Regions from separate parts of the Arthrobacter sp. Y3221114 genome, predicted to be linked through region 2. Evidence: riboswitches for the same ligand, from Rfam matches in the RefSeq annotation. Region 2 holds a riboswitch; the other holds the start of a gene.
The links. A riboswitch is a leader RNA that binds a small molecule or an ion and turns the genes downstream of it on or off. The one in region 2 is predicted to bind glycine.
Positions count from the first base shown of each region.

Region 1: it holds a riboswitch for glycine, as region 2 does, so the genes downstream of both, gcvP (aminomethyl-transferring glycine dehydrogenase) here and gcvH (glycine cleavage system protein GcvH) in region 2, are expected to answer to the same signal.

Region 1 is NZ_JBNHHW010000002.1:221,652-239,708, forward strand. Features, by position in the region: gene gcvP (aminomethyl-transferring glycine dehydrogenase) at 1-2,579, opposite strand, end outside; glycine riboswitch at 2,750-2,849, opposite strand; gene AC5RV3_RS05075 (mycothiol transferase) at 2,950-3,462, opposite strand; gene AC5RV3_RS05080 (S66 family peptidase) at 3,581-4,633, opposite strand; gene AC5RV3_RS05085 (MFS transporter) at 4,670-6,172, opposite strand; gene AC5RV3_RS05090 (GntR family transcriptional regulator) at 6,230-6,946, opposite strand; gene AC5RV3_RS05095 (hypothetical protein) at 7,063-7,299, shown strand; gene AC5RV3_RS05100 (glycogen debranching N-terminal domain-containing protein) at 7,368-9,257, shown strand; gene AC5RV3_RS05105 (baeRF2 domain-containing protein) at 9,366-10,523, opposite strand; gene AC5RV3_RS05110 (TerC family protein) at 10,777-11,961, opposite strand; gene AC5RV3_RS05115 (hypothetical protein) at 12,291-12,629, shown strand; gene AC5RV3_RS05120 (glycosyltransferase) at 12,630-13,271, opposite strand; gene AC5RV3_RS05125 (glycosyltransferase family 2 protein) at 13,277-13,486, opposite strand; gene rfaE2 (D-glycero-beta-D-manno-heptose 1-phosphate adenylyltransferase) at 13,483-15,033, opposite strand; gene AC5RV3_RS05135 (aldehyde dehydrogenase family protein) at 15,030-16,427, opposite strand; gene AC5RV3_RS05140 (glycosyltransferase family 9 protein) at 16,778-17,968, shown strand; gene AC5RV3_RS05145 (SDR family oxidoreductase) at 17,934-18,057, opposite strand, start outside.
Region 2 is NZ_JBNHHW010000002.1:572,643-585,774, forward strand. Features, by position in the region: gene AC5RV3_RS06805 (NtaA/DmoA family FMN-dependent monooxygenase) at 1-547, shown strand, start outside; gene AC5RV3_RS06810 (oxidoreductase) at 566-1,393, opposite strand; gene AC5RV3_RS06815 (hypothetical protein) at 1,404-2,471, opposite strand; gene AC5RV3_RS06820 (hypothetical protein) at 2,619-2,762, opposite strand; gene AC5RV3_RS06825 (SGNH/GDSL hydrolase family protein) at 2,969-3,781, shown strand; gene AC5RV3_RS06830 (amino acid permease) at 4,041-5,618, shown strand; gene AC5RV3_RS06835 (zinc metalloprotease) at 5,676-8,141, opposite strand; gene AC5RV3_RS06840 (peptidoglycan-binding protein) at 8,149-8,925, opposite strand; glycine riboswitch at 9,353-9,454, shown strand; gene gcvH (glycine cleavage system protein GcvH) at 9,887-10,273, shown strand; gene glyA (serine hydroxymethyltransferase) at 10,270-11,595, shown strand; gene AC5RV3_RS06855 (L-serine ammonia-lyase) at 11,604-13,019, shown strand; gene AC5RV3_RS06860 (AAA family ATPase) at 13,076-13,132, opposite strand, start outside.

The sequences.
Region 1 (18,057 bases), 350 kb from region 2:
GACTCGGTCGGCTCCACCATCAGGGTGCCTGCCACGGGGAAGGACAGCGTGGGCGCGTGGAAGCCATAGTCGATCAGGCGCTTGGCCACGTCCTCGGCGGTCACCCCGGACTTGGCGGTGAGTTCGCGCAGGTCCAGAATGCACTCGTGCGCGACCAGTCCGTCGTTGCCGGTGTAGAGCACCGGGAAGTGCTCGTTCAGCCGGGCGGCGACGTAGTTGGCGGCCAGCAGGGCGCTCTTCGTTGCCTCGGTCAGGCCCTCGGCGCCCATCATGGCCACGTAGGCCCATGAGATCGGCAGCACGCCGGCGGAGCCGTACTCGGTGGCCGAGACCGGCACGCCCTTGCCTTCGTGTTCGGCCAGCGCGGCGTTGCCCGGCAGGAACGGCACCAAATGCTCGGCCACCGCTACCGGCCCGACGCCGGGGCCGCCGCCGCCGTGCGGGATGCAGAAGGTCTTGTGCAGGTTCAGGTGGGAGACGTCGCCGCCGAACTTGCCCGGCTGGGCGAGTCCGACCAGCGCGTTGAGGTTGGCCCCGTCGATGTAGACCTGGCCGCCGGCTGCATGGACCGCCTCGCAGACGTCGCGCACGTCGGCGTCGTACACACCGTGCGTCGACGGGTAGGTGATCATGATGGCCGAAAGCGCGTCCGCGTGCTGGTCGATCTTCGCGCGCAAGTCGGCGTGGTCGATGGTGCCGTCCGGTGCCGTGGCGACCACTACAACCTTCATGCCGGCCAGCACGGCCGAGGCCGCGTTGGTGCCGTGCGCTGAGGCGGGGATCAGGCAGACGTCGCGCTTGTCGTCGCCGTTGGCCAAGTGGTAGCGGCGGATGGCCAGCAGCCCGGCGTATTCGCCCTGCGAACCGGCGTTGGGCTGGATGGAGACGCCGGCGTAGCCGGTGATCGCCGCGAGGCGTTCCTCCAGGTCGGTAATCAGTTCGCGCCAGCCGGCGGTCTGGCTGGCCGGGGCGAACGGGTGGATGGAGGCGAATTCCGGCCAGGTCATCGCTTCCATTTCCGCGGTCGCGTTCAGCTTCATGGTGCACGAACCCAACGGGATCATGGTCCGGTCCAGCGCCAGGTCGCGGTCGGACAGCCGGCGCAGGTAGCGCAGCATCTGGGTCTCGGAGCGGTGGCTGTGGAACACCGGATGATCCAGGTAGGACGAGCTGCGCAGCAGGTCGTCCGGCAGCTCGAAGCCGGCGCTCCCGGCCGTTTCGGCGGTCTTGCCGGCGGCGTCCTCCACACCGAAGGCCTCCGCGACCAGGGCGAGGTGCTCCGCCGTCGTTGTTTCGTCGGCGGAAATGCCCACGTGGTCGGCGTCGATGCGGCGCAGGTTCACGCCCTTGGCCTCGGCGGCGGCGGCGATCTCCGCGGCCTTGCCGGGAGCCTTCACCGTGAGGGTGTCGAAGAACCGGTCGGCCACCAGCGAGTAGCCTGCGCCGGTGAGCACGCCGGCCAGGGTGCGGGCGGCCTCGTTGGCGTGCTGCGCAATTGCCTTCAGCCCCTCGGGTCCGTGGTAGACGGCGTACATGCTGGCAACGACGGCCAGCAGCGCCTGCGCGGTGCAGATGTTCGAGGTGGCCTTCTCGCGGCGGATGTGCTGCTCGCGGGTCTGCAGGGCCAGGCGGTAGGCGGGGCGGCCGGCGTCGTCCTTGGACACGCCCACCAGGCGGCCGGGCAGCGAGCGCTCCAGCCCCTTGCGCACGGCCATGTAGGCGGCGTGCGGGCCGCCGAAGAAGAGCGGCACGCCGAAACGCTGGGTGTTGCCGACGGCGATGTCCGCGCCCTGCTCGCCCGGAGGCGTGATCAGGGTCAGGGCCAGCAGGTCGGCGGCCACGGTGACCAAGGCGCCGCGCTCCTTGGCCTGCGCGATCACCGGAGCGTGGTCGAACACGCGGCCGGTGGCTCCCGGCTGCTGCAGCACGATGCCCGAGATGTCGCCGTCGGGCAGGCCGGCGGAGAGATCGGCAACCACTACGTCGAAGTCCAGCGCCTCGGCCCGGCCCTTGACGACGGCGATGGTCTGCGGCAGCAGGTCCGCGTCCAGCACGGTCTTGCCGGCGGACTTGGACTTGTTGGACCGGCGCATCAGCAGCACGGCTTCGGCCACTGCGGTGGCTTCGTCCAGCAGCGAGGCGTTGGCGATCGGGAGCGCAGTGAGGTCCTGGACCATGGTCTGGAAGTTCAGCAGCGCCTCCAACCGGCCCTGCGAAATTTCCGGCTGGTACGGGGTGTAGGCGGTGTACCAGGCCGGGTCCTCCACCACGTTGCGGCGGATCACGGCCGGAGTGATGGTGTCGTAGTAGCCTTGGCCGATCATTTGCACGGCCTTCACGTTCTTCGCGGCGAGGGCGCGCAGGTCCCCCAGGACCTGGGACTCGCTGCGGGCGGCGGGCAGGGCCAGCGGTTCCTGCTGGCGGATGTCTGCGGGCACGGCCGCGTCCACCAGGTCGTCGATACTGCCATAACCCAGCTGCTTGAGCATGGTTTCCGCGTCGTTCCGGCGCGGACCGATGTGGCGGTCGGTGAAGGAAGCGCTGCCGGGCCGGGTAGTGCTGGTGGACTTAGCCGTCATGTGAGGAACTCCAGTTATCCCCGGCTGGGCGGACCATGCCGGTAGTGAAGGGTTCCTCCCCGCTCTGTGACTGAACCTGAGAGATTCCGCAGGGATGGCCCAAGGGGCCGACTCCTGCTTGCACCGTCGGTGAGCCGGTCCTGAACGGTCCGGCTGCTTTCCAGAGTTGCCTCTCCGCGGCGGTACAGGGGCCTGAGAGATTCCTGGGGAGGTATTGCTCCTACGGCGCCTGCTGACTGGTACCCAGCAGGACTCTCCCGCCGCATGTCGAAGGCTGTATTCAGTTGTTTCTGACTCCTTGAATGGTAGTCGAGCGGCTGGCGGGCAACAAGGCGGCGACGGCCACGGCCCGGTTTAGCGGCCGCGGCCGCTAGGCTTTCGCGCGCGAGAGCATGCCCTTCACGTACGCGGCCTGCCCGACGTGCTCCAGGCAGTCGTCCAGGACGCTGACCAGCCGGACCCCCAGGCTGACGTGCGGGTCCCACCGGGTGTCCACGATCTGGTCCAGGTCGTCCTCGGTCAGTCCTTCCAGGTACTTCAGGGTGCCCGCATGGACGTCGTCGTAATAGCCGCGCAGCAACTCGGCCGATTCGACCCGCACGGCCGCTACCTGCTCGGACGTGTGGCCGTAGCCATGGTCTTTCCGGGGCAGCGGCAGGTCGAACCGCTCCGCCCAGCCGGTCAGCCAGTACTGGTCCGTGCCGGCGACATCGGCAATATGGTCGTCCTGGATGCGCGTCAGATGCCAGAGGAGCCAGGCGATCGAGTTGCTGTCGCCGCCTGGCCGGGCGGCCAACTGTCCGGCGTCCAGCCCGTCCAGCACGGTGTGGACGCGTTCCTGGATCCTGCCGTAGGCATCGGCGAGCAGGTCATTGAACTTCATGGCGCCTCCTCGTGGTCGATTGTGGCGCCAGCCTACCGTCTGGTGCCACAGCGAGGAATGCGTGCCCCGCGTGAGGGCGTGGGGACGGCGCATCCCCGCCCGAACCGCCTCGAAGCCGTCAGCTGTAATCCGCCGTGATGGTTCGGTTCCGGCCGTCGAGCCGCATCGTTCCGCCGTAGGGGACGATCCATTGCGGACGGGTATGACCGAACGGGACCCCGACACAGACGACGGCGTGTTCGTTGTAGCGCTTCATCTCGGCGAGGACCACATCGCGTTGGGCGGCGCGGAGACCGGCCCGCTCGTCCGCTGGCGGGACCATGTCGTGGGTGCTCACCGGCGGCCGCGCCACGACCACTCCCTCCACGGCCGACAGGACCCCCCGTTCGCCCAGCGCCCGGACCCACCTCTTGACCCATGCCGCCGGAGGAGTCTCCTCGCTGGACTCAAGGATCAGGATCGATCCCTCGAGGGATTCCCGAGAAGGGAGCCGATCGGCCAGGGCCAGCTGATCGATGACCTCCAGGCACCCGCCCCAGGTGCGGCCGGCCGCTTCCCGCTCCGGTCCCGCCCAGGTCCACGGCTGCGTGGGTTCCCGTTGGCCGAATTCGACAAGGGCCTGGGGCGTCAGCCAGTCCGGCCCAAAGTCCTCGGACTCGCCGGGATCCACAAGTTCCAGCTCGGCGCCCGTGAACAGCGCTGCCTTCAGCGACGCCAGGTGCACGTCGTCAACGTGCGGGCCGGCTCCGAGGTGCACTTGGGTCGAGCCCCCGTAGTAGCCCGCTATTCCGAGCGACCACAGCCAGTTCAGGAGGTTCGTGTTGTCGCTGTAGCCCATGAAGATCTTGGGGTTCGCGGCGGCGAGACCGGCGTCCAGGTGGGGAATGACGGCTATCTGGTCATCGCCGCCGATCGTCGCGAGGATGGCCCGGATGGCCGGGTCCGACCACGCGGCATGGAGGTCCGCAGCGCGTTCCGCGGCGGAAGCGCCAAGCTTTCGGGTCGTCGGGTATTCCACGGGGATCAGTCCCGTTTCGGCGATGAGACGACGCATCGCCTGCTCGTGGACATCCGGTGCGAATCCGGGGGCCGCAAAGGACGGAGAGAGAATCGCGACCCGGTCGCCCGATTCAAGCTTGGGCGGCGATACGAGGGCATGGCTCGTCGGCATTTCCCCATCCAACCACGGGCTGTCCGTCGGCAGCCGCTACCGGTCCCGGGCCGAGTCCTCCAGATAGCGGGGCCGCCGCACGATGACCAGGCCCACAGCCAGGATGAGCAAAGCAGCTCCCAGCAGGCCGAAAGAAGCACCCCAGCCGCCGCTGACGTCGCGCAGCAGCCCAAACATCAGCGGACCGGCGCAGGCGACGGTGTATCCAATCCCCTGCGCGAACCCGGAGAGCGCCGCCGCACCGGCCGTGGTGCGGGTCCGGAGGTTGACCAGCAGCAGCGCCATGGCATAGGTGCCCTGGCCGAGCCCGGCCAAGGTGATCCACAGCCACGTGCCAAACGAGGGCGACAGCAGCAGCCCGGCGTATCCGGCCGCGTAGAAGCCGATGAACAGCAGGCCCAAGCCCAACGGATTGCGCAGCCGCGCCGCGATCAGCGGCACCAACAGGCTGGTCGGCAGGCCCAGGATGGCGTAGTAGGCCAGCATGGTGCCGGCCGTCGGGGGCAGCATCCCGCTGTCCACCAACAACGGCGGCAACCACGTGAACATGGCAAACGTGTTCGACGAGGTCCCGGCGAACACCAGGGCCAGCCCCCAGGCGACCGGCGAGCGCCAGACGCGTACCTCCGTCGTTTCGGCGGAAGCGGCCGCGGCTCCCGCTGCGGAACCCGTGGCCTCCGCCCCGGGCGGCCCACCGGTCGCCCCGGGGCCGGCCGCCACCCCGGAGCGGGCATCGCCGGGGCCACCTGCCGTCCCGGGACCCACGGCCGGCCCGGGCCCGGCCGCGTTCCGGGCGCCGCCGTCCTCCGGCGGGAGGATGTCCAAACCGCCGGGGCGGTAGGGCTGCAGCACCAGGCGCGCGGTCCGACGGCGCCAATGTTCCGTCCACGCGGTCATCAGCCACGGCACGAGCGCGGCCACGCTTACGGCCGCCCACACTCCGATCGAGAACCGCCAGCCGGCAGCCTGCTCAAGCGGCACGGCAAGCAGCGGGCTGAACGCCGTGCTGACCGCCAGCAATGTCACGTAAAGGGCGGTGATGAGGCCGATCCGGTCCGGGAAATAGCGCTTCACCAGCGGCGGCAGCAAGATGTTCCCGATCCCGTAGCCCGCCATGGTGAGGCCGGACAGGACCAGGAACGACGGCACGTCGGAGACCATCGCACGGCCGAGTTGGCCGATCGCGGCCATGCCCAGTGCCACGAGCAGCAGCGCTTCCAAGCCGATCCGGCGCATCAGCACCGGAACGGCGAACCCGGCGGCGGCGAAGGCTGCGGTGGGCAGCATGCCCAGCACACCGGCGGAAGCCGTGCCGAACGGCAAATCCGCGGCAATATCCGCCAGCACCGGCGACACACCGGAGACGGCCAGCCGCAGGCTCAACGCGAGCAGCAGGACGCCGGCGAATACGGTCAGCCGGCCGGCAAACGGGGCGGGGCGCCGCCGCTGGGCGGGGCGCGGCCCGGTGCGGGTCTCCGGAGGCGGCGGGGAATCGGGGCTCGGTCGGTTATCGGCAGTCAGTTGTGCGGGCGAGGGCAAGCGTGGTCCATGGGTCGAAAGGCCGGGCGGGCGGCCGGGATCAAAACCGGCCGGGAATCACTTTATCCCGTCGCGGCCCGGTCGCCCGGCAGGCGGGCCAGGAACCTCCTGGGCCAACCCTTCGGCGAGGATCCAGAATGTTTGCCGCAGTCGCTCCACTGCCGCCTCGGGCTGACCCTGCTGGAGATACTGCACGGTCTCGCGCCAGCCGTCGGTCCAGAGAGGATAGGCGGCGGCATGTTGGAAGAGGTGCAGCCGGGCGAGCGAGCGGTCGAGCACATGCGTGTTCACGGCCTTCAGTTCCTGATGATCTGCCGCCCCCAGGATGACGGCCACCAGCCTGCCGACCGCGCGGTAGGAGGCCAGCGTGTCCTCGCGGTTGATCGCCCCCTGCAGGTCCTCCGCCAGCGTGGCCATGGTGTCGATCTCGGCGGGCGACAAACGCGGGGCAGCCCGCTCGAACAGCGCGACCAGCACCACGCCCATCACATCCAGGAGCTGGATGGCCTGCTGTGGACCGGGATTGGCAATCCGGTGTTCGTGCCCGGTGGCCTCAATCAGGCCTTCTTCCGTGAGGACGCCGACGGCGTCGCGCACCAGGGCTTCCTCCGCATCGATGCGCCCGGCGAGCCCGGCAACGGTCACCCTGGAGCCTGGCTGCAGGCCGCCGGCCAGGATGTCCTCCCGCAGTTTCCGGACCGCCTCGTCGCGGCCCGCCCGTCCGGGCCCGCTGCCCCTCATCATGACCTCCTGCCGGATTATGACTGGCGTCACATACGAGTAATGTACGCGAAAAGGTAGATCGGGGTCACGGGGCTGGCTACTCTGATGGGACCTGCGGCACAGCGTCGTGCGGCAGGTTCTAAACGTGCAGTCAGGACGTGCGCAGCATGAACGCCACCTATACCGCCACCGCAACCGCCAACAGCAAGAACCACCAGGACTGGGGCCGGGCGATGGCCGCCGCCTTGGCCGATCTGGTGCAGCAGAGCGAAAGCGGCCCCGCAGGTCCCCGGGAACTCTATGGCGATGAGCTGCGCCTGGTCATCGAAGAGACGACGGACGGGGTCCTGATCCACCTGTCCTGGACACCCGGCGGGCGGGACGCCTCCGGCACCGTCGGCTGAATCCATCCCGGCCGATGGACGGCCGGCGCAGATTGTTCCGGGACTGCCGATGCTGCCAAGATGAGTAAATGGTCTACCGCCAGCCGTATCTGCACGATCTCACGGGAGTCTTTGCGGCACCCGTCCAAGCCTGGAGCGAGCCCCACGGACAGATCAGGGGTACCGGAGCCCAAGGGGTCTACTGCGGGGACGACCGCGTGTTGGCCCGCTGCCTGCTGGCGGTGAACGGGCAGGAACCGGAGTGGATTTCCACCCAGTCGCGCTCGGCCGGACGCGCCGACTTCTTCGCATTCATCCGGACCACGGCGGACGGGACGGATCCGCTGGTGACGTTGAACCGCTCGCGGGCGGTGGAAGCCGGCCGGCTGGCCGAGGCGCTCACGTTTACGTCGGCCCTCGAGGACGAGTTGGAGCTCCAAATCCGCGTCGACCTGGTGGCCGACGCCATTCCGCTGGAACAGGTGCGCGCCGGGGCCGCGGGCGAGGCCGGCTCGGTGGCCCCGGGCGAAGCCGCCTGGAGCTGGCGCGACAATACACGCGCCGCGCTGACGGCCGAAGGTGCCCGGGTCAGTTTTGACGGCAGCCTCATCCGGCTGGAGTGGACGGAGCTGCTCAAGCCGGGCGCCGTCGTCGTGCTCTCCTGGAGTCTTGAGCTTAACGACGACGATGCTCCCCTGACTGCCGCGGCCGCGCCCCCGCTGCGCACGCCGTCGCTGGCGGGGGATCCCCGGCTGCAGCGGCTGATGAGCCGGTCCATCACCGACCTCAACAGCCTGCGGATGGCGGGACGCCAGACCCCTGGCGATGTCTTTTTGGCGGCGGGTGCCCCCTGGTTCCTGACGCTGTACGGCCGGGAGTCGCTGGTTGCCGCCCGGCTGCTGCTGCCGGTCGACGCCGCGGTTGCGGAAGGGACGCTGCGGGCGGTGGCGGCGTGGCAGGGCACGGCCGAGTCGGCCGAATCGGGAGAACGGCCCGGCCTGATGGTCCAGGAGGTGCGGCAGCGCCGCCTGGCGATGCCCGCCGATGCCGTGGTCCGGCAGCTTCCCCCGGTCCTGTACGGGTCGCCCGACGCCACGCTGCTGTGGATCGTACTGCTGCACGACGCCTGGCACTCGGGGATGCCGGAGGACGCCGTCCGGGACCTGCTGCCCCATCTGGAGGCTGCGCTGGACTGGCTGCGCATCGACGGCGACCCCGACGGCGACGGCTTCCTGGAGACGCCGGTTCCCGCCCTGCAGGGGCCGGGGCACCAGGGGTCCGGCGACACGCGCGCCGCGTACCGCTATCTGGACGGCCGGGCGGCGACCGGGACGGTCGCGTCGGGCGAACTGCAGGCCTACGCCTACGAGGCGGCCCGTGCCGCAGCAGTGTTGCTGGACTACTTCGGCGAAGCGAACGCCGGCGCCGAGTGGCGGGATTACGCGTCCCGGCTGGCGGAGAACTTCCGCAGCCGGTTCTGGTGCACCGACGACGCCGGCCCTTACCCGGCGATGGCACTCGACGACAAAAAGCAGCGGGTGGACGGCGTCGGGTCCGGCATGGGACACCTGCTGGGCACGGGGCTGCTGAACCCCGAGGAAACCCGGACGGTGGTTGCGCGGCTGATGGACCGGACCTTGTTCTCCGGCTACGGCGTCCGGACCCTGTCCACCGCGAACCCCGGGTTCTGGCCCACCCGCCGCCGCTCAGGGGCGGTCTGGACGCAGGAGACCGCCTGGATTGTGATGGGGCTGCTGCGCACCGGCTTCCAGGAACAGGCCGCACAGTTGGCGGCAGGGCTGCTCGACGCGGCCGAGGGATTCGACTACCGGTTGCCGGAGCTCTTCAGCGGGCAGGCCGCGGTGGAGGTCCGCCCGGCGCTGCCGTATCCGTCCGCCTGCCGGCCGCACGCCGGGGCGGCCGCGGCGGCGGTGCCCGTGGCGCTGGCCCTGGGCGGTTTCAGCGCCACGGCCGTTTAGCACACGCCGCCGGGCAGGCGGTCCGTCCCCGCCGGGCGGCGGGCGTCCGCTCGGCGCGCCACGCCCGGGCGCTCCGGCGCTCCGGCGCTCTCGGCACGCCGGAGGACCTTAGCCTCGCGGCACGTCGGGGCCGGTGGGCCAGCGGAGCAGCGCCGCTATGCTCTTCCCTCCCGGCAGGGCCCCTTCGGGGACCATGGTCACCCGGGCGTCGGTCAGCGCCGCTGCGCGGACCAGCGCCGCCGGGGCAGGAACCTTGGCCAGCAGGTCGCCGTTGACGGCTTGCTCGCCGGCCGTAGCGATCCACGGTTCGGCCGTCAGGGCGTGCACCTGATGATCGGCGAGGGCGTCGTCGTTCATCAGCAGCGTGCCAACCTGCGCCTGCTGCAGCGCCCGGACGCACTCGCCCAGGCCCGCCGTCCACTCCGGATGGGCCTGCCCTGTTTGGTTGGCCAGGCGGTCCAGGATGGCTTTGCGCTGCTCGGTCCACACATGGGCCACCCGGGCGGCTATTTCCGCACGGAGCGCTTCCTTGTCCGCTCCGCCGGTGCGGGTGTGCGAGTCGATGGTGGATTCGATCGCACGGCTGGCTTCGGAAAGCTGGTCGACCACCAGCTCGCGGGCCCGGATATCCCCCGCCACAATCAGCAGCCGCGCCTTGCTGGCCTGCACCACGCGATCGATCTCGGCGGCGATTTCATCGGCGTTCTTGCGCCAAATCTCCTCGGTGCGGTGCTGATAGCGGCCCTGGGACCAGCCGCCGCCGGGGACCTTGGTGAGGTTCTCCCGCTCGCCCTCCACCGTCCTCGTTTCCACCACGCCGTTCCGGCGCGCGTACTGCAGGTGGACCTCGCCGCCGTCCCGGCCCACCTCGGCCACCACGTATGGGAAGTCGTCGCCGCGGGCCTTCAACAGGGGCACCAGGTCGGGAATCGGGCCGGCCTGAACCACCTCCGGACCGGACAGCGCGCCCGGGAGCACCTCATTAATCTCGGCCTCACCGCCGCGCACCAGCACGAAGCGGCCGACCGGAGACGGAACGCCGGTGGCCGGGGAAACGGCGTCGATCACGGCTTCTATGTCCGCCTTCGCGGCGCCCTGTTTCTCGAGCGATTCCCGCAGCCTGTCCGGCAGCACATCGCCGGCCCGCAGGGATTCCACGGTGCCAGTACTGGCGTCCACGTAGACGGTGATCCAGGGTCCCGGCTTCTTGTACAGTTCGGCGTACCTCTTGTTGGCTGCGTGGGTCGTGTTGACCTGCTCGGTCATCGTGATCACCTTCCCTGCGATTGGAACTGCGGGTTTTCTTGATCAGTAGCCCTCACCGTAGCACCGGACGTTTTGCCCTTGAAGAGGCGGCCGGTCTGTCCTCGCCGGCCCGGCGAATCAGTCCGCCGGGCCGGTTTGCCGCCGTCGCCAGCGGTCCGCTTGGGTGCGGGAACGGGGGTTTTGGGCCTGCCGGCACCCCGGTGGGACGTCCTTGTGGGGTCCCGATTCCTGTGCCCGGCCGGCTCAGGCGGCCCTAGCTCCTCTGGTATTCCGCGTGCTGGCGGTGGGCCTCGGCCACCTGTTCGCGGATGATGTCCACGTCCTTGGCCTTGTTGCGGTACTTCGGTTCCATTTGCACGATCTGGCGTTCTTCTTCCACCAGCAGCCGGTAAATGCGTTCACGTTCTGCCGGATCAGCGGTGTAGGAGAGATCCATGTAGTTGACCGCGTGCCGGCGTGCGTTGTTGATGGCGTTCTGTGCCTTGCCCGCCTTGCTCATCAGCGAGGCCACGACGGTGACCACCAGGATGCCGATGATGACGGTGAGCGAGAGTCCAGTGGTGATCTCGACGACCGGAACCGGGTTGCCGTCGTTGACGAAGGGCAGGTTGTTCTCGTGCAGTGCGTGCAGGATCAGCTTCACGCCGATGAAGGCCAGGATCGCTGCCAGGCCGTAGGACAGGTAGATCAACCGGTCCAGCAGCCCGTCGATCAGGAAGTACAGCTGGCGCAGGCCCATCAGCGAGAAGGCCGTGGCGGTGAAGACGATGAAGACGTTTTGCGTCAGGCCGAAGATCGCGGGAATGGAGTCCAGGGCGAACAGGATGTCCGTGCCGCCGATGGCCACCATGACCAGCAGCATCGGGGTCATCGCCTTCTTGCCGTCCTTGATGGTGAACAGTTTGTCGCCGTCGTAGTAATCCGTGGTGTGGAAGAACCGCTTGGCCAGCCGGATGATGAAGTTGTCCGCCTCGCCGCCGTCGTGTCCGGGCTTGAGCAGGTTGCCTGCCGTGATAATCAGGATCAGTCCGAAGGCGTAGAACACCCAGGCGAAGGTGTTGATCAGCGCCGCGCCCAGGAAGATGAATCCGGTGCGGGCGATCAGCGAGAACACGATACCGAACAGCAGCACTTTTTGCTGGTCTTCGCGCGGCACCTTGAAACTGGCAATGATGATGAGGAAGACAAACAGGTTGTCTACCGAGAGCGCCTTCTCGGTGATGTAGCCGGCGAAGTACTCGGAGCCCATGTCCACGCCGCCGTAGATCAGCACCAGGATCCCGAAGACGATGGCGATGCCCACGTACAAGGCGGACCAGATGGCGGCTTCCTTCAGCGACGGCACGTGCGCCTTGCGGATGTGGAAGAAGTAGTCGAAGGCGAGCAACGCGAGGATAACGGCGATTGTGATGCCCCAAATCAGGGGAGAAACGCTCATGTGTTTCCTTCCGTAAGCGGGTAGCGGTGAGCCCGCAAGTCTCTCCTCCGGCACGGCCGGCCACTGCAACCGGCCGGGCGTCGGTGCCCTACGTGTTGACGGCTGCAGCGCATCTGGATACTCCCTTACGCACCTGCCAGTCTAACGACGACGACGGTGCACGGCTAACCGGCCGCGGGCAGATCCGGGGCGGCCGGGGCCCAATCGCCCCGCCGGACGGGCCGGACTCCTGCGGCCTATGCACCGCATTTCGGCTGTGACAGGCTGGGGGCCCGGGCCGCCGCCCGCAATTGACCCGGCGGCCGACCAGCGCCGAAAGGAGCACCGCCATGTCCTATTACCTGGAGTACACCATCCCGGCCGCGCCGGACGAGGGAAGCTTCGAGTTCCCGATCAGCGAAGAACACCGCGGCTATACAGTCCCGCTGAGCGAAACGGATGCGGAAATCGTCCGCACGGACCAGTTGCCCGCCCGCAGCGAGGTGTTCGGGGCGTCGCTGGCGGAGGCCAAGGAAGCGGCGGAGTCCATCCTGTCCAACAGCAAGGCGGACACGGCGCAGCTCTACGACGATCCCGACGATTCGATGCAGCCCGGCGCCGGCACGCTGGTCGCCAGCTACACAGTCGGCGGCGGGTGGGAGGACGCCGGGCAGGTTGCGGCCGGCTGATCAATCCCGCAGCACGACGTCCGCGGCTTCGGTGGAGCGGTCGGTGACGGTGGTCGGCGATTCCAAGTGCACGGCACCGGAGGGCAGGATGCCGGCACCGCCGTAGCGTTCCATGACCCTTAGCTGCGCCACCACATCTTCGCCGGCGTGGGCCGGCGGCAACTCCTCCCAGAACCCGAAGCCGCCGCAATCCAGCAGCGCGCTCCGCCGGTACAGCACGCAGCCGCCGGCCCACGCGATCTTGTACAGCCGCCAGCCGCCGTCCGGAATTCCCAGCTCGGCGGCGATATGCGTCAGGTTTGCCGCGTTGTGCAGTTGCCAGCGGCCGAACCGGTCGTCAGCACGGCGGATGCGCTCGGGACGCACCGAACCGTCCCACAGTTCGAAGGGTTCCTGCTCCCCCGGCCGTACGTCGTCCAGGTAGGACATGCCCTGCACCGCGGCACCGATGAACCCGCAGCCCGCCTCCCGAATGGCCGCCGTCATCCGGGACAGCATGCCCGGTTCCAGCCACACGTCGTTGTCCAGGAACAACACCAGTTCAGCCGTGGCAAGCCGGAGCAGGAAGTCGCGCTGCTCGGCCAGCCCGCGCCGGGGCAGATTCCGTTCCAGCCGGACCGGGCGCCCTTGGGCTTCCAGCACCCTGATCATGGCGCCGGCGGCCGGGTGCTCCAGGCGGCGGCGCCGTCGGTCTGGTCGCTGATAATGACCGAGAACGCCGGACCGTCCTGTGCCGCCAGCCCGGCGAGTGTTACCGCCAGCTCCGCTTCCCGGCCGTAGCTGGGCACCAACACGTCCAGCTCAGGCCCTGATTCCGCTGAAGCCAGGGCCCAGCTGGCCGAACTCCGGCGGCTCACGCCGAATCGGCTCCCGAGGCGGGCGCCGGATCCGCTCCCGCCTCCGGCGCGGTACCTGTCCCGGCCGCGGGCGCGGAGCCGCGGATCCGGCGGACCACCGCCGTGGTGGAGTGGTCGGACACATAGTCCAGGATGCAGACCTCGCCTCCGCAGGCTTCCACCACCGCCGCTTCCTCAAGCATCTCCGGGGAGTAGTCCCCGCCCTTGGCGTAGATGTCGGGGCGGATCGCTTCGATCAGCGGGATGGGCGTGTCCGTGTCGAAGACGGTCACGTAGTCCACGCAGCTGAGGGCAGCGATAATGCCGGCCCGGTCGGCGGCCGGGTTGATCGGCCGGTCCGGTCCCTTCAGCCGCCGGGCGGACGCGTCGCTGTTCAGCGCCACGACCAGCACGTCGCCCAGCTGCTTGGCCTGGTTCAGGTAGCGGGTGTGCCCGCGGTGCAGCACGTCGAAACACCCGTTCGTCAGCACGATGCGCTTGCCCGAGGCCCGCTCGGCGGCGACCGCCTGCCCGAGCGCCTCCGCACCCAGCGCGGCGTCGGAGAAGCTGCCCAGGTGCGCGGCGAGGTCGGTGGTGCCGCAGACCGACGTGCCGCGCCGGCGCACCACCACATCCGCGGCGGCCTGGGCCAGGTCCAGGCTCGTGCTGAGCTGCAGTCCCGCGGCCCGCGCCAGGGTCAGGCAGGCCACGTATGTGTCGCCGGCGCCCGATGCCTGCTTCTCGGTGACGGGGCTGGCCCAGGTGCGGTGGGTTCCGCCGTCGGGCGTCAGCAGGAAAGAACCGTCCTTGTCCAGCGTGACGACGGCGGCGCCCGCCCCGGTCGCCTGCAGCAGCTCCCCGGCATGCTCGGCTATGGCGGCGGCCCGGTCCGTGTCGGGATCCAGCGTCATGCCCAGCAGCGCGGCAGCTTCCGCAGCATTCGGAGTGACCAGGTCCGGCGCGATCGCCGACCAGGGCCGCGGGTCGTGGGCGTCGACCACCAGCAGCCGGCCGTCGCGGTGACGGGCCAGCACGCTGCGCAAGGCATCGCCCAACGCACCGGAACCGTAGTCGCAGACCACCACGGCGTCGCTGCCGGCGAGCGCGTCCGGCACGGCTGCGGCCAGCCGTTCCTGCGCCGCTTCCGGTACTCGCTCCGTGCGCTCGTCCAGCCGCAGCATGATCTGGTCGCCGCCGATAATGCGGTACTTGGTGGTGGTCAGGACGTCCTCGTGTTCCACCAGCCCCGAAATGTCCACCCCCGCACCCTGCAGGAGGGCACCCAGCCGCCGTCCGGCGTCGTCCCCGCCGATCAGGCCGACAATGCGCACCCGCGCCCCGAGGGCGGCGAGGTTCATGGCCGTGTTGGCGGCGCCGCCCGGGGCGTACTCCCGCTTGGTCATGTCCACCACCGGGGCGGGGGCTTCCCGGCAGAACCGTTCGATCCGGCCGCTGAACCACCCGTCCAGCATCACGTCGCCCACCACGGTGACCTGCGATGCGGCCTCTGCCAGCCGGGCCGGCAACCAGCCGGCCAGCCCGGAAACGTCCGACAGGGGCGTGCTCATGGCCGCACCCCACCGGGCAGGCCGACGTGGACCACCTTCACCGCGCTGAACTCGTCCAGCAGTTCGGGGCCGTAGCCGAACCCGTCGCCGCTGTCCCGGCGCGGCTGGGCGGAACCGCCCGGCGCACCGCCGAAGACGGCGTTGATCTTAACCGTGCCGACCTGGAGCGCCGCAACGGCCCGGTGCGCATGCTCCAGGTCCGGGGTCAGCACCGTGGCGGCCAAACCATACCGGCCCTCCGCCGCCAGCTGCAGCCCGTCGTCAAAGCTGTCAACCACCCGGACCGGGGCCACCGGGCCGAAGGTCTCCTCCTGCATCACGGTCATTCGGTCCGTACAGTCCAGCAGCACGGTGGCCGGATAATGGGCGCCCGGCCCCTCGGGCACCGAGCCGCCCTCGGCAGCCGTCGCACCGAGCGAGAGCGCCTCTGCCACCTGGGCGTTGACGCTGTCCCGCAGCCTGCGGTCCACGAGCGGTGCCATCAGTCCGGCGTCGTTGCGTGTGCGGGCCTCGGCGACGAGCGCTTCACAGAACGGGCCGGCGACGTCGCGGTGCACGTAGATCCGCTCCACCGACGTGCAAATCTGCCCGCTGTTGGCGAACGCCCCGATGGCGGCCTGCTCCGCCGCCCACGCCGGATCGACGCCGGCGTCGACGATCAGCGGATCGTTTCCGCCGTTCTCGCGGATCACATGGGCGCCGGTGAGCGCCGCCGCCCGGGCAATCCGGGCACCGGTGAGGCTCGATCCGACGTGCGCGATCACGTCGACATCAGGATGGCCGGCCAGCGCCGCTCCGACCGCGGGTCCGCCGGTCAGCGTCGTGAAGACCCGCGGCGGCAGCACGCCCGAGAGAATCCGACCGAGCAGCTCGCCCAGATGCGGGCAGCGTTCGCTCGGTTTGTGCAGGACGGTGTTTCCCGTGGCCAGGGCGGCACCCAGCAGCCCGGCTGCCACCGCCACCGGATCGTTCCAGGGCGTGAGGACAGCCGCCACGCCCCGCGGTTCGTTCACCGTGTAGTCGGCGGCAAGCGAACCGCCGCGCAGGCTGCGGCCGCGGTGCACGGGGCCCAGCTGGGCGTACTGCCGCAGGGTCCCGGCCCCGGCCAGCACGCCCTCCAGGGCTTCATGTTCCGGCCGACCGGTTTCCCGCGCGTTCATCTCGGCCAGCTCCTGCGAATGCTCCTGCAAGGCAGCCGCGGCCGCTTCCAGCAGTTCGCCGCGGGCGGCAGCGTCGGTGGCTGCCCAGCCGGGTTGGGCAGCCTTGGCGGCCGCGACGGCGGCCCGCACCTCGTCGGGGCTCGTTTCCTCAAGCCCGCCCACCAGGCTGCCGTCCCTCGGGTCGTGCACCTCCAATAAGGCAAAATCCCGGGCAGTATCGGAATCGGTGGTCATATTGCTCCTCCCCTCCACGGCGGCCTGGGCCTGCCCGTTTGGTCTCTGGCCAAAGTCCACGACACGCAGCGGCAGTCCGGTGCCCGCCACGGGCACGCCGACGCCGGCAACAATGCGTGGTACTGGTTCCCTACCCCGCATCGCGCGGTTTCAGACATCGGTGTGCAGCCGGTTCCGGCTGGCCGGTTCGTGCCTCTGGGCCCGATTCGGGCTCTGGCCAGCGGCTCGAAAGCACCCTAGGGTGAAGTTCACGAGGGGCCCGCGGGGGCGGGTTCGCAGGGGTTGCGGCAGACCCGAAACCCGCGCGCCGGGTGGAGGCGCCGCGCGGGACATTGATCCAGGAGGTGGAGATGGCTGGTTCTCCCACAGGCGGCGCCGCTTTCGGTGGCCAAAGGCTCAGTACCGAGGCCCGGCATGGCCGGGGCATCGGACCGGTGTTGGAGCCCTTCGAGGGTGTTCGGAAGATTGCGGTGCTCCGGGGCGGAGGACTGGGCGACGTGCTTTTTTCGGTTCCGGCACTGGAGTCGCTGGCTGCCGCCTATCCGGAGGCCAGCTTGACCCTGCTGGGCACGCAGGCCCACGCCGCGCTGTTTCGCGGCAGGCCCGGCCCGGTGCACCGGGTGGAACCGCTGCCGTTCGCCCACGGGGTTCGCCCGGGACCGGAGGATCCGCAGGCCATCGCCCGCTTCCAGCAGCGGATGCGCGCCGAGCAGTTCGACCTGGCCGTGCAGTTGCACGGCGGCGGCCGGAACTCGAACCCATTCCTGCTGAAACTGGGCGCGCGGCACACGGTGGGTACCCGGACCGAAGACGCGGCCGCGCTCGAGCGGTCCATCCCGTACCTGTACTACCAGCACGAGGTGTTGCGCGCGTTGGAGGTGGTGGGCCTGGCCGGCGCGGCTCCGGCCGCGCTGCAGCCGGAGCTGCAGCCCCTGGCCGACGAAGAGGCGATGCTGGCCGGGCTGCTCGAAGAAGGCAGGCCATCGCTGGTGACCATCCACCCGGGCGCCACCGACCCGCGGCGTCGGTGGCCGGCGTCGGAGTTTGCCCAGGTGGCCGCGTGGGCGGCCGACGACGGGTGCCAGGTCCTGGTCGTAGGCGACCAATCCGACATGGCGCTGGCCGAGGAAGTGGTGAACCTGGGCCGCGCGGCGGCCGGAACCGGCGGCGGCGGCAGCATCGACTCCGTGGCCGGCCGGCTGGAGCTGGATGAGCTGTCCGCCGTGCTGCGCGCCAGTGACGTGATGGTCGGCAATGACAGCGGGCCGCGGCACCTGGCGCAGGCGGTGGGAACGCCCACGGTGGGCATCTACTGGGCCGGCAACATGATCATGGCCGGGGCACTCGGCCGGACCATGCACCGGATCCACATGTCCTGGATGACGCAGTGCCCGGCCTGCGGCTCCGACCTGAGGCAAGTGGGCTGGACAGCCGAACGCTGCAGCCACGAATTCTCCCTGACGGATCAGGTCCGCGCAGAGGATGTCTACGCGGACCTGCGCCAGCTTAGGGCCACGAGTCTTCTTCTTCGTGGCAAATGACCATCTCGCGCACCTCGCAGCCCTTCGGCTGTGACAGGGCGAAGATGATGGCATCGGCCACCCGTTCCGGATCGTTAAGCCGGGAGTCG
Region 2 (13,132 bases):
TCCGGATCGGCTGGCCGTGCTCCCGGCCGTCCAGCCGATCACCGGCGCCACTCCCGCCGCCGCCCGCCAAGCCGTAATGGGCTTGGAGGCGGCGCTCGATGAGGAGGACGTTCTGACGAAGTTGGGCCGGCTCCTTCACGCAACCCGGGAGGACCTGAAGCCGGACGGCAGCGCCGAGGAGTTGCTGCTGGCCCATCGCGGGGCCACGGGCAGCGAGGGCTTTGAAGAGATGCTCCTGTCGGCAGCCCGCCGGGAATCGATGACCGTCCGCGAACTGGCGACGGCGCAGGCCATGAACCAACTGCACCCTCAGCCCGTGGGCGATCCGGCGGACATCGCCGACTACTTGTGCGAACTCTACGACTCTGAGGCGGCTGACGGTTTCGTGATCATGTCGGCCCTCTACCCCTCCTCGCTCGAAGAGTTCGTCAACGGGGTGGTGCCGGAGCTGCAGGCCCGGGGCCGGTTCCGGACGGCGTATTCGGGACGCACCCTGCGCGATCACCTGGGAGCCTCCCGGAAGGGCAGTCGCTCCGTCGCGTCTTAGCAGCGGTTCCGCGCCGGTTCAGCGCTGGTAGACCCTGGCGAGCACGGCGTCGAAGACCCGGTCGGGCAGGAGCCGGCGAGCGCCCATGATCGTCCGCGCGCCTCTGCCGACCGGGTACCGGCCGCGCGTGCGCCGTGCGGCCGCCACCCGGGCAATGCGGCGGCCAACGATGTCCGGCCGCGTTCCCGTGCGTTCCGTGTAGGCCCCGGCAATTGCCCGTGCCACGCTCTCCGCCTGCGGCGCGTAGGCCGTCCCTTGGGAACTCCGCTGCAGGCTTTCGACCGCGATGGCGTCCCACTCGGTCAGGATCGGCCCGGGCTCGACGATCACCACGTCGATGCCGAAGGGCCTGAGCTCCACTCGAAGGCAGTCCGACAAACCCTCGACCGCGAATTTCGCCGCGTGGTACCAGGCGCCCAGCGGTTCGTAGAACACGCCGCCGATCGAGGAGACGTTAATGATCCGCCCGCTGCCCTGGGCCCGCATGGCCGGGGCCGCCAGTTGGATGAGCCGCCCCAGCCCGAACAGGTTTACTTCGAACTGCTGCCGGGCGTCCTCCAGCGGCACGTTCTCAATCGCGCCGTATGAGCCGTAACCGGCATTGTTGACGAGCACGTCCAGCCGCCCCTGCTCCGAAAGGACTTGCTCCACCCCGCGCACCATCGACGCGTCGTCGGCCAGGTCCATCTCGAGGACGCGGACCCCGTGCTCTTCCAGCGGGCGCATCCGCTCCAGCCGGCGCGCGGCCGCATAGACGATGAAGCCGCCGCGTGCCAGCTCCCGGCACGTATGTTCCCCGATCCCGGAGGACGCTCCGGTTACCAGTGCGACTTTGTCCCTCACCATCACGCCCGCCTCACTTCTCCAATGCCATGACGACGGCGGCGCGCGCCTCGTCCGGCAGGTTCCGGGCCGCGCCGTCGGGAGCGAAGAGCCGCCGGTAACCGTCGAGTTCCACGGTCAGCGGTGCGCCGGCGCTTTGCCCCTTGGCGAGCGGCCACAGCACGGCAAGCTCCGTTGCGTCGTCGGCGCATTCGCTGTCAGCCGGATCCTTTGCGGCCGCCTTCAAGATGACGTCTATGGCCGGGCCCTCAAGGCTACCTCCCCTAAAAAACGTCCCGGACACGATCTCGAACACGTCAAACTCCAGGTTCGGCTGCGCGTCGGCGGGGCGCTCGTCGTCTTCATTCGTTATCCGCTCGGTCCGGTACTGGCAGATCTTCATCGTGTCGGCCTCGCCAGCGCTGGGCAGAAGGCCGGGGGAACCCGGCATGCCCTCGCCGCTGCTACGCGGCTGCGCGCCCGCCGTCTGCTCGAAAGGTACCAGCGCAGCCACTCCCGGCATCGGCTTGATGCCCCACTCGGCGGGGCAGCCAGCATCCAGCGCCGCCCTCGGCTGGATCAGTTCCCTCCGGTGCTGCTTCGACTCGATTACGGTCATGCCCGCCAGAACCTCGCGGACCCCCGGTTTGGTCTTGCCGCAGGAATCCGTCGGCCACGCGGCACGCATGGCCTTGCCGGCCGCATCCACGAGCCACAGATCGGGGACCATTTCCATGTCGGCGGTGCAGGCCAAATTCGCCCTGGGTCCGTCGCTGGGCTGCGCCAGCGCCTTTAACAGTGCGTCAATGTTTCCGGTGAGGCGCTCTTCCGTGAACGCCGACCACAGGCCATCCTCGTCCTCGACGGTTGCCATCGCCAGGGCGTCACAGCGGATGACGTCGACCAGCGCGAAGGCTTCGGGCACGCTGCCGGCCGCCGGCGGCGGAGGCGCGGACGGCCGCCCTGGTTCGACGATGTGCTGCACCGTGGTGCAATCGACGGCGTCGACCAGCTCGGCCTCGGGCCGTGTTTGTTCTCCGGGGTTTCCAGGTTGCTGCCCGCAGGCCGCCACGGTGGCGACGGTCAGCAATGCCGCCATCATCGGCCCGAGCAACCGCCCTCGGCCTCCCTGCCGCCGCTTATGCTTCACCGCGCCCGTCCCCCGATCACCGTCGATGCCGACAGTGTAGCGAGGCCGCCGACAAGCATGACGAGTGCCGCGGCTGAGGGACCGGAACCGACGGAGGGTTCAGGAAAGACGGCGGAACTCGCCTGCCCGGAGCTGGACATAAATCGGCAGTGCCAACTGGATGTGTGAGACGCCGACGGGCTCGTCAAGCAGTTCATTGATCGAGGTCTGCCCTTCCAGCTCGGTCACTTGGCGCCCATCCATGACTCGACCCTACGTCGACAGGACGCTCCCTTAACTAAGACACGCGAGCGCGTTCCACCAGCCGGTAGCCACCTGAGAGCGGATGTTGGAAAATTTACGCGTCGGGGGCTTCGCCCTCAACGGGGTCCCACCCCAATGAGGAGCGTTAGTTGCGGTTCCATTTGGGGTTGGCCTCAGGACGTGGCCCTCGTCCCAGAGGAGGTTCCGTGGGCAGCACCGTCCGGTTCCTGATCCTGGCGCTGATGTTGTTCGCGCTGCTTGCTATGCCGGGGTCCGCGGCCCTGCGATCGGATCCAAGCGCCATTGCAGGACTCGGAGATTCCATCACCCAGGCCGCAAACACCTGTTGCAAGCCCGGCAACTATCCGGCCCAGTCCTGGTCCACCGGCGACGGGCTGTCCGACGGCATTCAGAGCCACTATGAGCGGCTGGTTGCACTGCACCCTCAGACGAGCATCAGCAATTACAACAATTCCGCCGGCGGCGCCGAGGCCGCTGATCTGCCGGCGCAGGTGGCCATGGCCGTGGCCCAGAAGGCGGACTACATCACCCTCCTCATTGGAGCCAACGACCTGTGCGCCTCTTCGGCAGCAGCGATGACGTCCACCACCGACTTCACCGAACAGGTCGCTACTGCTCTCGAGGCTCTGCATCACGGGCTGCCGCACGCCAACATCTACGTCAGCAGCATTCCCGACCTTCATCGCCTGTGGTCCGTTCTGCGCACCGATCAGGAGGCCAGACGGGTCTGGGCGTCCAACGGAACCTGCCCGTCCATGCTCGGCGCCGAGGTCACCGAGAACCAGCGGCAGGAAGTTGTCGCCCGCGAGCTGGCCTTCAACGAGATCCTCGCCGACACATGCGCAAGGTATAAGAACTGTCACTGGGACCGCGGCGCCGTCTACGCCTACAGGTTCTCCGCCACCGAAATCAGCACCCTGGATTACTTCCACCCCGGCCCCGGCGGCCAGGCCGCACTGGCCGAACTGACGTGGCAGGCATTTCAGGGACGCCGTTGACCCCGGATAGGGGGACGGGCCGTGCAGCACACGGGCGCGTAGCAGATGAACAAGAGATATTTACTCAAAAGCGCGAGTAAGTTAGCAACTCTGATGCTTTTTCTGCGGCTAACTCCGGCACTCGTAAGATTTTGAGGTCCTTGTCAGCAACATTCGCTTCGCATAAAAACTCTTTTTCAGCGCGTGTTAGCTTGATCACCGTCCTTTCCGGCGGGCCCGCCGGAAAGCTCAACCAACGCTGCTACCTTCCGGAGGCACCATGGGATTCAGCTCCCCCACGCACACAGACGACAGCGCTGTCGCGCCCGGACCCGCTGCAGAAACACGACGCGGGTCCTCCCCGGGGACAGGGGCAGGCCGCACCTCCGGCAAGGCCGACAACGAACTCAAGCGCGGGCTGAGCAGCCGCCACCTGCAGATGATCGCCATCGGCGGTGCGATCGGCACGGGGCTGTTCGTGGCCTCGGGCGGCACGATTTCCCAGGCTGGTCCCGGCGGAGCCTTGGTCGCCTATGCGCTGGTCGGCCTGATGGTGTTCCTGCTGATGCAGTCGCTGGGCGAAATGTCGGCCAAGATTCCGGTGGCCGGCTCCTTCCAGACCTTTGCCACCCGTTTTGTCTCGCCGTCCTTCGGGTTCGCGATCGGCTGGAACTATTGGTTTAACTGGGCCATCACGGTGGCCGCCGAGCTGGTCGCCGCCGGAATCATTATGGATTTCTGGTTCCCGGGGGTCCCCGGCTGGGTGTGGGCCGGGGTCTTTCTGCTGGTCTTGACCGGGCTTAACGCCCTCTCCGCCAAGTCCTTCGGTGAGTCAGAGTTCTGGCTCTCCCTGATCAAGGTCGCCGCAGTGGTGCTCTTCCTGATCGCCGGCGTGCTGATGATCTTCGGCATCCTCGGGGACAACTCCCCGGGCCTGAGCAACTGGGAAAACCGCGATGAGGTGTTCCACGGCGGTTGGGTCTCGATCATCTCGGTCTTCATGATTGCAGGGTTCTCCTTCCAGGGCACCGAGCTGGTGGGCGTGGCCGCAGGCGAAGCCAAGAACCCGCGCCGCGAAGTGCCGAAGGCGATCCGCACGGTCTTTTGGCGCATCATGCTCTTCTACATTGGTGCCATCTTCATCATCGGCTGCCTGATCCCGTTCACCGATCCGAGTTTGCTGGCCTCCGGCGAGGCCGATGTCGCAGTATCCCCGTTCACGCTCGTCTTCTCGCGCGCCGGAATTGCCTTCGCGGCGGCGCTGATGAACGCGGTGATCCTGACCGCCATCCTCTCGGCGGGCAACTCGGGACTATATGCCTCCACGCGCATGCTTTATGCCATGGCCCATGACGGGAAGGCCCCGAAAATCTTCCGGAGAACCAATGCCCGCGGCGTGCCGATTCCGGCGCTGCTGGCCACCGCGGCGGTGGGTCTCTTCGGATTCCTCTCCGCGATCGTCGGTCAGGGCGCGGCCTACTCCTGGCTGCTGAACATGTCCGGCCTGTGCGGCTTCATCGTGTGGGCGGGAATCGCTGTCTCCCACTACCGCTTCAGGCGCGGCTTCCTGGCCCAGGGCAACAAGGTCAGCGACTTGCCGTACAAGGCCTCCCTGTTCCCCATCGGCCCGCTGCTGGCCTTCGCCCTGCTGGTCCTCGTGATCGCCGGACAGAACTACGAGGCCGTGCTTGCCGGACGGGGCATGGAGGTGCTTTCCTCCTACATTGGCTTGCCGGTCTTCATCGTTTTGTGGCTGGCCCACCGCTTCATCACCAAGTCCAAGGTGGTGCCGCTGCTCGAGATGGACCTCGGGGCACCCGAGGACCTCGAGGACGAACCCGCCGGCGCCACCCGGTGACCCTGCAGCCGCCGGGCTGCCCTGGCGCTGCGGGGCGCCGGCGGTAGCTGCCGAGCGTTATCCGCTCGGCACCGGCGCCGGTTCGTCAGCCGGAGCGGGCGCAGGGGCGGGCTCCTGCGCGGGGGCGGGTTCGGGCTGCGGTGTGCCGGTGGGTATCGGTGCCGGGGATGTCGTCGCCGTTCCGGGCTCGGGTTCACCGGCGGGTGTCTCTGCCGGGGCGGGTGGCTGCCCGCTGCCGGTGTCCGCCGGAGGTGTTGCCTCCGGAGACGAGCCCGTGTCGGAGGCCGGCTCTGTTTCGGACGCCGCGTCGGTGCCTGTGTCGGCGCTGCCGTCACCGATGGCGGCGTCTTGTTCGATGATGCCGAGAATGCGCTGCTTGTAGTCGTTCAGCCGGGCCTGGATTTCGTCCAGGGGAACGTCTTCGAGCGACCGGCCGTAGGCGGCGATCTCCTCCCACAGGGATGCCAGTTTCTCCATGCCTGCGTCGCTGAGCGGACCGTCGAGGGTGAGGACCAACTGGCTGGCGAGGGCGTAGGTGAGGCACTCGACGCAGTTGTAGTTGGCCGCCGCCGAAAGGTTTTGGGGGACGACGACGTCGGCCTGGCCGAGGATCAGGACAACCTGAAAACCGACGGCGACGGCGGTGCAGCCCCGGCACGAAGCGAAGGCGTAGGCCTCGTTCGTGGCGTCTACCGGTCCACCGTCGGCCCAGACAAGGGCGAAGGCGACGTCGTAGACCACGGATCCGTCCTCAACGTTGACGGCAAGGGCCTGGTTTCCGTCCTCCTCCGGGGCCAGCGGCCGGTCGAAGGGGAAGACCCAGGCCGGCGGTGTGCCGGTGCCGACGTCAGTACCGGTGGTGCCGGCACCGCCGTCGTTCGTCGGATCTTCGCCGATGTCCGCGGTGGCGGTCGCTTCGCGCCCAGGCTGATCGTCACGGGGAACAAGGACCATCGCCAGTTGTGGATTCTCCGCCGTCGGCAGGTCGGTACCGGACGGCCACGCCGCCACCGTTTGTCCTGCGCGGCCTTCGGTCAGCCCCGCCGATGACACCGGGGCGAAGGAAGCTGCCGCATCGAACAGGGTTCCGCGCTCGTAGGGCTGCACCGGGCGGTAGGCGCCGTCGTCGGGCCACCAGGCCCAGGCCAAACCGGCGAGAACGGCGACGGCGGCGGCCATGGCAGTCACCCGCCGGAGCGGCCGGCCACGGGTTTTCGCCCAGACCGCCGTGCCAAGCTGGCGGGCCAGGCGCAGCAGGATGTAGGCAATCCCGAGAATGGGAAGCGCGACGGCGGTGATCGCCAGGACACGCACGGCCATGCCGGCGAAGTCACCGTCCGAACCGGCATCGGCCAACAGCCTTTGTTGGTCCATGATGCTGGCCCAGGCCGTCCCCAGGACCCGGGGAAGCGAGACCACCATCATGAAGAGGCAGAACAGGAGCAGCGGAACCGTGACCAGGACCCAAGCTGTCACGACGGCCCTGGCCCAGGGCTTGAGCAGCTTGGGTTCGGGATCGGACCACCGCCAGGGCAGCAGCCCCAGCAGGGTGGGCTTGATCCGTTGGAACAAGTCGGGAACCCCGGTTGCGTCAGCGAGAATGTGGTAGCCGTCGAAGCGAACCAGGGGCAGCAGTTGGCGCACCATCTGCAGTATCTGGGTCACCACCACCAGCAGCAGCGCGTCGAAGCCGGTGAGCCACCAGGCAGCTATCGTGCCCACCACGACGATGGCGTTGAAGTACAGGCCGCCCAGATCCGTGCGGAGCCGGCCGCCGCGTCCCAGCCGGTAGGAGTCTGTGACGTCGGTGTAGAAGGCGGGCCAGATCAGGTACAGGCCAACGCCCATGGCTCCCGGCGTTGCGCCGCCGCGGCGCGCCCCGGCGGCATGGCCGAACTCGTGGAAGCCGGCTGAGAGAAGGGTGATGGCGAAAACCAGGAGCAGCAACCCGGGATTGGCGAAGGCTTCGTGCGTTGCCGAGCCGAGGCCCTTGACCATGAGCACCCACCAGCACGCCGCCAAAAAGGCCAAGGTCACGGGCAGGGCGATCAGCGGATGGAACAGGACGGCGAACGGAGCCGTCAGCTTCCGGGTCAGCGCGGGATCCGTGACCGTGTAGCGGAAGCGCATGCCCAGCAGCGGGCTGGCCTTTTTGACTTCCGGTTGCGAGCCGTCCGCGAGCCGCAGCAGGCCCAGCGGCAGCAGCTGTTTTTGGATCAGCGTCTGCACGTTTCCGGCAGTGATCAGCCTGCCGGACTTCCCGCCGGCGTGTTCGGCAATTTGGTCGAGGCTTCGGGAGCCGTCCACGCCCTCCAAAACCGCATAGAGCAGCGGAGTGAGCTGAAGCGTCTGGCCGTCCGCGCGCCGGACCAGCGCGGGCGGCTCCCGGTAGCCGGATCCCTGTGCCGGTCCGAGGAGCTGCACGCCGTCGGCCAGCGCCGGGACGTCAATCGAAGGCGCAGCAGACCGGCCGCCGGGCAGCACGTCACTCGTGGCCGGCGGCCGGCTCGGACTGATGCTCATTCAGGGACTATTGCTCGAGGTCGGACTGCTGGCCGGCATTGGCCTCGGCGCTGCCGTCGATCTGCTGGTTGATGATGGCGTCCTGCTGCGCCACCGCGACGGCATTGCTGTCGACCGAGCCGATATTCGCCGCCACCGCGGCGTCAATCGGCGCGGCAACGTTGGCGTTGGCGGCCACAGCACCGTTGATCGGGGCCGCAATATCGGCGTCAGCAGCCAGATTGACGTTGACGTTGAGCAGGTTCCCGTCGAGGGTCGACCCAAGGCCTTCCGTGACCGATCCGGTGTCGGGCAGGGTGCCGTCCGGCAGCGTGCCATCGGGAAGGGTGCCATCCGGCAGCAGCGCCGGTTCAGTGGCCTCCTGCCCGGTGGCGTTCTCCAGCGGAAGGCCGGAATCACCGGCGGCGGCCGTCCCGGCAGCGGAGCCGGCCGTTGCCCCGGCGTCGTCCACGGTGTCATTGCCCTGGTCGATGGTGCTGTCCTGAGTTGACTCGGCGGTCGCGTCCGCAGTGATGCCCTGGTCGATGATGACGCCCTGATCGGACAGGGCCTGCGCCGTGGAGCCGGACGAGAGGATGTTGGCCGAGGCGGCGGCATCGATGGGGGCCGCCACGTTGGCGTTGGCCGCGACGGCCAGATCGATCGGCGCGGCCGCATCGATGGCCAGGTCGAGATCGGCATTCAGATCCAGGATGGACGCGACTTCCTTGTCCGGCAGCGCCGTTCCGGACTGGGATTCGAGTTCCTCCGGCGACAGCGGCGTGCGTCCCTGTTCGTTGCTCATCAAAATCTCCGTCTCCGGCGCCTGGCGCCTTCCGTTCCAACCCGTGGTCGAGTTGATTATCGGCCCGGCGGCACCGGGCCCTGATCGTTTGCCCTCCTCTTCAGCACATCAACGCAAAGCATACTGATGAATCCTTTTATTGTGTAGGCGCCGGTGCGGTCACGGGCGTGCGGCGGCCGACGAGGCCCTGAATGTGCCGGGACGGGGAGTGACTGCCGGCGGGACCACCGGAGAGCAGGCGCCGGCGCTACCGGAGAGGCGGCCGTCGGGGGACCGGAGAGTAACGGCCGGCGGGACGGGACCTTGAATTGGCGGCCGGGCGCAACCTGGAACGGCGACGAGGCATGATGTTTGGCGGCGGGAATTTGGGATCCCGCGGGCACTGTGTGTAGGGTGTGAGGCGAATCACCCACAACTGAATGCCTTTTGAACCGTGGCGGGAGAGTCCTTTCCGCACACCATCCGGGCAGGCGCCGTAGGAGCAAATCCTCCCCAGGAATCTCTCAGGCCCATGTACCGCCGCGGCGAGGCAACTCTGGAAAGCAGTCAGGCAGCAGCCTGGCTCACCGACGGTGCAAGCGGATCACACTCCGCGGAATCTCTCAGGTCAGATACAGAGCGGGGAGGAACCCCAATCCCAGCCGAGCCCTCGGGCCGGCCCGATCTTGGAGTTCCTCATGACTTCCTACCTGCAGCGTCGCGTCCTCCGCAGACATTCAAAGACTTGGTTGCCGGCCCTGGCCCCACCTTGATCCCCGCCCCGTCGTTCCCGACGCCGGCGCCTGATCCTCGAGCCAAGGAGCCCGGGGATCCAACGGCCATCGATCGCTTCATCGAAGCCATGATCGCCGTCCGCAAGTGCTTCCACGAAGCTTCAAGGCAAACAAAAACGGGTGCACTGCAGGGACCGAGGCGGCCTCCTCCTCTCCTCAACAAAAGCGTGTTTACGAAAGGCATCACAGTGAGCAAAGTCAACGCGGAACTACGATACTCCGCAGAGCATGAATGGGTGGCCGCAGACGGTTCCGGCCCGTCCAGGATCGGCGTTTCTGCCGTGGCAACCGAGGCACTGGGCGACATCGTGTACGTGGATCTTCCCGAGGTCGGCACCGTCGTCACGGCCGGCGAGACCTGCGGTGAAATCGAGTCCACCAAGTCCGTTTCGGATCTCTACTCTCCGGTGACCGGCGAGGTCACCGAAGTCAACGGCGACGCCGTGGCCAATCCCGCCGTGATCAACGATGATCCCTACGGCGCGGGCTGGCTCTTCACCGTCCAGGTGTCGGAGGAAGGCCCATTGCTCTCCGCCGAGGAGTACGCCGCCGCCAACGGTGGTGAAGTAGCATGACCGCGGCCATGACGGCGGTCGCCAGCGCCAGCCTGAACGCGGACCTGGGCGTCCTCGATCCGGAAATCGCCGCCCAGATCGACAACGAGCTGCGCCGCCAGCAGGCCGGGCTGGAAATGATCGCCTCGGAGAACCACACCTCTGTCGCCGTCATGCAGGCCCAGGGCTCGGTGGTGACCAACAAGTACGCCGAAGGTTACCCGGGACGCCGGTACTACGGCGGCTGCGAGCACGTCGACGTGATCGAGCAGCTGGCCATCGACCGGGTCAAGGAGCTGTTCGGGGCCGGCTTCGCCAACGTCCAGCCGCACTCCGGTGCGCAGGCCAACGCCTCGGTGATGCACGCCCTGATCAAGCCCGGCGACACGATCCTGGGCCTGAACCTGGCCCACGGCGGGCACCTGACCCACGGCATGAAGATCAACTTCTCCGGCAGGCTCTACAACGTGGCCGCCTACGGCGTCTCCGAGGAGGACCACCGGGTCGACATGGCCGAGGTGGAGCGGCTGGCGCAGGAGCACAAGCCGCAGCTGATCATCGCCGGCTGGTCCGCCTACCCGCGCCAGCTCGACTTCGCGGAGTTCCGCCGGATCGCGGACGCCGTCGGGGCGTACCTGATGGTGGACATGGCGCACATCGCCGGCCTGGTGGCGGCGGGCCTGCACGCCAGCCCGGTGCCGCACGCCCACGTGGTCACGTCCACCACGCACAAGACGCTGGCGGGTCCGCGCGGCGGCATCATCCTGACCAACGAGGCCGACATCGCCAAGAAGATCAATTCTGCGGTGTTCCCCGGCCAGCAGGGCGGGCCGCTTCAACATGTCATCGCGGGCAAGGCCGTGGCGTTCAAGATCGCCGCGTCCGAGGAATTCGCCGACCGCCAGCGGCGCACGCTGGCGGGCGCACGGATCCTGGCCGAGCGGCTGTCGCAGCAGGACGTCGCGGAGAAGGGCATCACGGTGCTGACCGGCGGCACCGACGTGCACCTGGTCCTGGTTGACCTGCGCAATTCCGAGCTGGACGGCCAGCAGGGCGAGGACCTGCTGGCGGCCATCGACATCACGGTCAACCGCAACGCGGTGCCGTTCGACCCGCGGCCGCCCATGGTCACCTCCGGCCTGCGCATCGGCACGCCGGCGCTGGCCACCCGCGGCTTCGGCGACGAGGCGTTCCACCAGGTCGCGGACATCATCGCCGAAGCCCTCATCGCCGGACCGGCCGCGGACCTGTCCGGCCTGAAGGCCCGGGTGGAAGCACTGGCCCAGGCGCATCCGCTCTACCCGGACCTGGCACCGGTTTCCACACCAACCGAAGGTCGTTAAGGAGCATCATGGCCGTCGGCGTCTTCGACCTCTTCACCGTGGGCATCGGTCCCTCCAGTTCGCACACCGTCGGCCCGATGCGGGCAGCCGCAGTCTTCGCCGGGGAACTGGTGTCAACGGGTGTGCTGGACCGGGTCGCCGGGCTGCGGGTGGACCTGTACGGATCCCTCGCGGCCACCGGCCGCGGCCACGGCACCTTCACGGCGGTGATGCTCGGGCTGGAAGGCTTCCAGCCCGAGCAAATCCTGCCCGACGACGTCGAATCCCGCCTGGCAGAGATGGCCTCGACCGGCGAGCTGCAGCTGTGCGCGCGGGTCGAGGGCTCGGCCGGACTGACCCTGGACTACAGGGTCGAGGACATGGTGCAGCATCCGCTCACCGTGCTGCCCCGGCACACCAACGGAATGAAATTCCAAGTGACCGACGACGCCGGCGCGGTCCTTCACGAGGCGACGTTCTTCTCCGTGGGCGGCGGCTTCGTGGTCCGCGACGGCGAGGAAAGTGCGGCAGCGCGTGAACTGGACGCCTCCAAGGAGGGGCTCCCCTACCCCTTCCGGACGGCGGCGGAACTGCTGGAACACTCCCGCAACACCGGCCTGGGCATCAGCGACATCATGATGCTCAACGAGAAGGCCTCACGCTCCGAGGCGGACATCCGTGCCGGCCTGATCCACATCTGGCAGGTGATGGAGGAATGCAAGGACTCCGCCATCAAGCGCGAAGGTCTCTTGCCCGGGGGGCTCAACGTCCGCCGTCGGGCCCCCGCCTGGCATGAGCGGCTGCGCAAGGAAGACAAGGACCGGGACCACAAGTACTGGCAGGAATGGGTCAATCTCGTGGCCCTGGCCGTGAACGAAGAGAACGCCTCGGGCGGCCGCGTCGTCACCGCACCAACCAACGGAGCGGCCGGAATCATCCCCGCGGTCATGTTCTACGCCACGCACTACGCGCCGGGCATGGACAAGGCCACGCAGGCGGACAAGGACGACGTCATCGTGAAGTTCCTGCTGGCAGCCGCCGCCGTCGGGGTCCTCTACAAGGAGCAGGCCTCCATCTCCGGCGCCGAGGTCGGCTGCCAGGGCGAGGTGGGCTCCGCGTCCTCCATGGCCGCAGCGGGACTGGCCGAGGTGATGGGCGGCAGCCCGGCGCAAGTGGAAAACGCCGCCGAGATCGCCATGGAGCACAACCTGGGACTGACCTGCGACCCGATCGGCGGCCTGGTGCAGATCCCCTGCATCGAACGCAACGCCATCGGCGCCGCCAAAGCCGTGAACGCGGCCAAGATGGCGCTCTGGGGCGACGGCACGCACCGCGTCTCGCTAGACGAAGTCATCATCACAATGCGCGAAACCGGCAAGGACATGAGCTCCAAGTACAAGGAAACCGCAATGGGAGGACTGGCCGTCAACGTCGTCGAATGCTAGGCGCCCGGCCAGCCGCAGCGAACGCAGCATTCGCCTGACAGCCGCCGCGGATCCGGTCAGGCCAGCCAGCGCCGCCAGCGTGACTGCTCCGGTTCCGGCGTTGGTTCCGGCTC